One region of the Bilifractor sp. LCP19S3_H10 genome, then DNA from elsewhere that is predicted to be linked to it. Evidence: riboswitches for the same ligand, from Rfam matches in the RefSeq annotation. Region 1 holds a riboswitch; the other holds the start of a gene.
The links. Region 1 has a riboswitch for thiamine pyrophosphate ahead of ACTQZS_RS10185 (energy-coupled thiamine transporter ThiT). Riboswitches for the same ligand answer to the same signal wherever they lie in the genome.
Positions count from the first base shown of each region.

Region 1 (3,243 bases):
GCTGCAGAGAAGAAGAGAGCCGGTGCTTCTGCCGCTGAGCAGAGGACAGCAGACTTCTCTCGTATAGCGGAGATGACCTCAACGGCAGCTGCAGATCCGGGCGACCGCAAAGAGCTGGCGGCTTCGCTCGCATCGGTTCCGGGCCATCCGCTGAATCTTTTTGAGAGGGAGAATCAGGCAATCGAGACGCTTCTTCTCCGTGCGCGTGAGGCTGTCGCCGGAAAGAGTGCGGACGACGGGCTTATGTCACAGCTTCGCGAGATTGCAGTTCACTACGCGAAGAAAGGAGATCTGCTCTATCCGCATCTGAAGGTGCGTTATGATATCTCCGGCCCGTCAGATGTCATGTGGACCGTGGATGATGAGATCCGCGACGAGATCAGTGCGCTTTCAAAGGATGAAGATCACGACGACGACTGGTACGGCCGGCTGTCGGCGGTGCTTGACCGGGCGGAGGAAATGATTTACAAAGAAAATAATATTCTCTTCCCGATCTGCGCGGTGAATTTCACGGCGGAAGACTGGTATTCGGTGTACCGGGACTCCGGAGATTATACGGAGATCCTCGGTCAGTCCTTTACGGACTGGGAAGAAGCGGAGCAGGCTCTGAACGCAGAGAAAAAGGCAGAAAAGCCTGGCCTCTCCCAGGGCGAGGTTGTGATGCCGGGCGGACATATGACGGTTCCGCAGCTTACAGCACTGCTGAACACCATACCGATGGAGATCAGTTTTATTGATGCGGACAACATCAACCGCTACTTCAATGAGGGACCGAAGGTCTTCAAGCGCGCGGGAATGGCCATTGACCGGGAGGTCTTTTCCTGCCATCCGCCAAAGGTAGAGCCCATGGTCCGCAGTATTCTGGACAGCTTCCGGGACGGAAGCAGGGACAGTGTACCGGTATGGATGGAGAAAAACGGAAGGACCATGCTGGTGAACTATCTTGCCGTAAGAGACCGGAAGGGCAATTATCTTGGGGCTGCGGAGTTGGTGCAGGATATGGAATTCGCGAAGGAGCACTTCGCGGGTCACTGAATCAGCGGGGAAATGAGCGGTCACTGAATCAGCAGGAAAATGAATTGACGGTTTTGCTTTATCTGCTATACTGTAAATACAAAGAAAAACTGCTGGGGGAGCGGAAGCTGAGAGTGCCGTGCATGCGGCTGACCCTGATGACCTGATCCGGTTAATGCCGGCGTAGGGAAGCTGAGTCTGAATGCAGGCTGTGTGATCAAAGAAATGAATGTTTCTGAGAGTTCCGTATTTTTGAAAAGTGAAATCCTCCCGCAGACAACTGTGAGGAGGATTATATTATGTCTGTATTTGCTACTCTTGGAAGTGACGGAGTATATCAGCTGACGCAGGTCGGCTACATTGCAGTAATTGCCGTGATCATTCTGGCACTGCTTCTGGTCTGCCTGATCCGGAAACCGGACCAGAAGGGTGTGCTCGGCACAAGAAAGCTTGTATTCTCGGCGATGGCAATCGCGCTTGCGACGGTCGCATCCATGATCAAGCTGTTTCATCTGCCGATGGGCGGCAGCATAACCTTCTTTTCCATGCTGCTGATATCGCTTGTGGGATATTGGTACGGCCTTGGGACAGGGCTGTTTGCAGGTCTTGCCTACGGTCTTCTCCAGCTGATCATCGATCCCTATATTATTTCTCTGCCGCAAATGCTGGTGGATTATGTGTTTGCGTTTACGGTTCTCGGACTCTCCGGTGTGTTTTCCGGGGCGAAACACGGACTGATCAAAGGCTATCTGCTTGGAGTTGTCGGCAGGTATTTCTTCGCGGTTCTTTCAGGCTACATTTTCTTTGGAAGCTATGGCAATGAATACGGAATGTCGGCGATCGGATACTCCCTTGCCTACAATGCGATCTACATCTTCGTGGAGTGCGGACTTACCATTGTGCTGCTTCTCATACCGGCCGTGAATAAGGCGATGATAAGGGTCAGAGGGATGGCGCTTGCGGGAGGTAATTCGAGACAGAGCGTGGCATAAGGCACGGGCGAGGCACTGAGACGGCGCGTGTGCGGGAATTTCCGGACGGTCGCAGTATGAGACGCTGAAGGCCGGAATGTCCGTGGATGATGCAGCGCAGGAATTCCCGGTCGGTCGCAGTATGAGACAGCATCCGTGTAAGTGAACATGCAGGAGGAATCAAAATGACTGTTTTTCTGCTGACAGTACTGATCGCTTCGGAGGTGGCGGCAACGTCGCTCCTGAAGTATACGCATCACTTTACCCGGCCGTTACCGTCAATTATCTGTATCGCGTGTTATTGTGTGTGCTACTACACCTTTTCTCACGTCATGGATCGTATGAACGTGGGCGTCGCCTACGCAATCTGGTGCGGAGTGGGACTGATCGCCACAAATGTCATCGGCTATCTGCTGTTCCGGCAGAAGCTGACCGGTGTCGGCGTCTTTGGAATCGTGCTGATTATCATCGGGTGTGTGATTGTAAACGTCTGGGGAACCAGATAGTGGGATACGGCAGATATGGAATACTGCAGATATAAAATATGGCAGATATAGAATACTGAAAATATATAATACTGAAAATATATAATACGATACGGAAGATATGTAGAAGAAGGCCGCTGCGCAAACTGTTGCGTGGCGGCCTTCCTTGTTATGGGCTTTAGCCTGTTGAGCTCGAGCGAGTATTTCCCAACGGAAATATGAGCCGAGCGAAATAAAAAACCACCCGCTATGCGGGTGAGAGTCAAATGGTTATACAATTGAGATCAACTCTTTCTATAATAGAGGTGTCCAAGCCACTATTTAAAAGAAAGAGGTGATCTCATGGCGAACCAGGCGAATAGCCTTGCGCATACCAAATGGCTGTGCAAGTACCATATCGTGTTCACACCAAAGTATAGGCGAAAAATCATTTACAATCAATACAAGCAAGACCTTGCAGAGATACTTCATCAATTATGTACATATAAAGGTGTCACAATTATCGAAGGTCATCTGATGCCAGATCATGTACATATGCTGGTTAGCATACCACCTAAGATCAGTGTGGCGTCATTTATGGGATATTTGAAGGGGAAAAGTGCCCTTATGATGTTTGACAGGCACGCAAATTTAAAATACAAGTTTGGAAACAGACATTTTTGGTCAGAAGGATATTATGTCAGTACAGTAGGGTTAAATGAAGCTACCATCAGAAAATATATCCAAGACCAGGAGCGGGCGGATATCATACAGGACAAGCTCAGCGTAAAGGA
Region 1 is NZ_JBQKFT010000012.1:38,657-41,899, forward strand. Features, by position in the region: gene ACTQZS_RS10180 (DUF438 domain-containing protein) at 1-1,035, shown strand, start outside; TPP riboswitch at 1,120-1,221, shown strand; gene ACTQZS_RS10185 (energy-coupled thiamine transporter ThiT) at 1,314-2,006, shown strand; gene ACTQZS_RS10190 (DMT family transporter) at 2,171-2,491, shown strand; gene tnpA (IS200/IS605 family transposase) at 2,813-3,243, shown strand, end outside.

Region 2 (3,243 bases), on a different contig from region 1:
GCATTCCCCGCTCCGACATTCTGCGCCATCACCGAGGTCATGGCGTGCGCGATATTCTGCTGGGGAATTGTCGCGAAATCATCCACCCGGTTCGTTGCGTTAAAAGCCGCCGTCGCGTTTACCCCGAGCGTATTTACGATGGTCTGGGTTCCGATCTTTCCCATCTGAACCGTGCTCTGCTGGAGCGCACTCACAAAACCGAACGCAAGGGTTTTCTTCAGCATCGACCAGTCAAAGATCAGCCATTTTTTTCCGAGCCGAAGCTCCGGAACCTTCCTCTGAATATAGAAATAACAGAGAACCGCACTGAGGGCCTCACAGATCACCGTACTGATTGCGGCGCCCTCCACTCCCATATGAAGTAACGCGATAAAAAAGAGATCTCCCAGAATATTCAGTACCGCGCTTCCACCGAGAAAAATCAGCGGAGAGACGCTGTCACCCATCGCGCGCAGCATACTGGCCAGATAATTATAGATAAAGCTGAAGAACATGCCGAACAGTATGATCCTCAGATAGAAGACTCCCTCCGGAAGAATGACCGCCTCCACCTGCAGCGCCATCAGAAGCGGCTTCGCTGCCACAAACATCACAGCCGCGACTGCCACGGAGAAAACGCACCCCGAGATCATTCCCGTACTTACCTGTCTCCGCAGCTCCTCCTTCTTTCCCGCTCCATACAGCGTACTCACCAGTATTCCCGCCCCGAGGCAGATCCCGTTTGTGAAAAGCAGAACCAGCGTAACCAGAGGATTTGTCGTACCCACTGCCGCGAGCGCTGTTTTTCCGACAAACCGCCCCACAATCATGCTGTCTGCCGCATTATAGGTAAGCTGAAGAAGCGTTCCCAGAACCAGGGGAATTGTAAACAGTATCAGGGTCTTTAGAATCGGCCCTTTCGTCATATCCTTCGTCATATCCCAAACCCGCTTTCAAACTCATACCTGCACATTATACCACCGAAGCCACCGGATTCCATTTTAAATCTGCGGCAAGAAGACAAAATCACCATTTAACGACTTTCCTGTCTTTAACCACACAGGATTGACACTGAAAAATAAAGTGACTAAAATATAAAAATACAGCAGGGGAGTCCGCCGGAAAGGACTGAGATACAGATGTTGTCTGTGACCCTTATACCTGATCTGGATCATGCCAGCGTAGGAAGCGTAAAGAGAATCACCGGATTTTTCCGTAGAAAACCCGCTCTTCATCCTTGATACAGCAGTGCCTGATTCATTCCGGCGCTGCTGCATTTTTATGCCGACAGACGCAGATATCCACCTGCGGCGGACGATTTCCTTGTTGGCTGTTGAATACGAAGATGTTGAAAAGGGAAAAGGAGGAAAAAAGAAATGAAGGCAAGTGTAGCCATTCAGACATTACCAGATGTGGACAACGATGAAGAGCTGATCCGGATTGTAGATGAGGTTATCGCCTACATCAAGAGCACCGGCCTCAGCTATTATGTGGGGCCTTTCGAGACCGCCATCGAAGGAGACAGCTACGACCAGCTGATGGACGTGGTAAAGGAATGCCAGCATGTCGCAATCCGCGCCGGTGCACCGTCTGTCTCCGCATACATCAAGGTGGTATACAACCCGGAGCAGGAGATTCTGAGTATCGACAAAAAAGTTTCAAAACATCATACTGCATAAGTCCGGTCGCATAGTTCCATACCCATGCGGACTTATACAGAATCACCGCACACATAGTGTATGTAAGAGTCCGGATACAAAAAAGAGCGGCATCGCCGCTCCTTTTTTGTGCCGTACTGTCACTGTGATCAGATCTCCGCTTTCCAGAGTCCGTGCAGATTACAGTATTCATATGCCGCGACTGGTTCCTCTCCATCCGCGAGCGCAAAGACCGCTTCCGGCTTATCTCCCGGTTTCAGATCTCTCTTCTGGAATCCGTTCTTTGTCTCCAGAATGATCCACTGGATATAATGCTCCTCCAGCATCGGATGTGCCACACTTCCAACCTTGACCGTAACCGTTCCGTTCTCAACACTGACAACCGGCACATGCTTCTCTGTCGCCGCGTCCGTTGTGTTCGGTGTAAGCTCCTTCATTGTCTCGCCGCAGCACTTCGGCGTGCAAGCCGTCTTCTCTGTCAGAAAAGTAATAAAGTTTCCGCATCCATCACATCTGTAAAATAACATTTCTGTGCCTCCTTTTCATCTGCAGCTCTGGCATGTGGATCAATACAGCTCCTGGCATGTCTGTAACATAGCCCTTTATCTCATGATACACGAATATTAAGTCATACTCAAGCATATTTTCTGTAAAATAAAAGGAGCAGTACGCATTTTACAGATCTGTCTCTGTCCGGATGCCAAGGATTCTGTCCCGGCACAGGCTGACCGGATACCAGCTGCAGGTTCCACATATGGAATGCAGTTTTTCCCGAGTCATATGATCATCAATGTCCCGTATCAGCTTCTGATAATTGTAGGTCTCTCCCTCCTTCAGACCGAACAATTCCAGAACCTTCCGGTCAAAGGCAAGCACCTTGTCATCGCTCACGCAATGCTCAGGATCCCTGAGATTCGGACAGGCGGCACAGATATCATCCGGATGAAGGGTGATCTCAACACAAAAGCTCTCTTCCCGGCGCATGCGTGTCACATAATCCGTCATCCCTCTGACAAAATTTTCATCATAGCCTTTTCCCTCATAACCCTGCGTACACAGCAGATGATGGGGACGTAGTCTCATATCCGCCTTCCGGCCGTCTGTCTCCATAGCACCGATGCTCCTTCCAAAATGAAATGAGGTAAACGCGTTCGCTCGTGATTCACATTTTGTATTCCGAAAATGACACAAAACACGGTAACACCCGATTCACATTATGTATTTTTATTCTACTGACAAGTTAATGAATTCAGACAGCAGCTGTGCGTCTGACCTCCAGAACATGCGCCTTCTCCAAAGAATGCTTCAGAACCGGACCGAGAATCAGCACCAGAACCGCCTTCAGGATTGATGTCGGAATGAAGGGTATCACGCATGCCGTGAGCGCCGTAGCCAGATTTGACTGAGCGACTGCCATAAACCAGACAGAACCCACTGCATAGTTTACAACATAGCCGACCAGAACGCCGATCAGAAGGCTCACGCTGGAAATAACCTTTCTGCCCCGCGCGCCCGCCGACACGGAAAGGCGGACGCCGATTTCATCTCCAAGACCGGTAAACAGCGCAATCAGCGGGAAGGAAACAAGGAATCCACCCGTCATTCC
Region 2 is NZ_JBQKFT010000013.1:15,053-18,295, reverse strand. Features, by position in the region: gene ACTQZS_RS10600 (MATE family efflux transporter) at 1-917, opposite strand, end outside; TPP riboswitch at 1,077-1,184, shown strand; gene ACTQZS_RS10595 (thiamine-binding protein) at 1,356-1,658, shown strand; gene ACTQZS_RS10590 (desulfoferrodoxin family protein) at 1,787-2,164, opposite strand; gene ACTQZS_RS10585 (DUF1284 domain-containing protein) at 2,313-2,747, opposite strand; gene ACTQZS_RS10580 (biotin transporter BioY) at 2,887-3,243, opposite strand, start outside.
Region 2: it holds a riboswitch for thiamine pyrophosphate, as region 1 does, so the genes downstream of both, ACTQZS_RS10595 (thiamine-binding protein) here and ACTQZS_RS10185 (energy-coupled thiamine transporter ThiT) in region 1, are expected to answer to the same signal.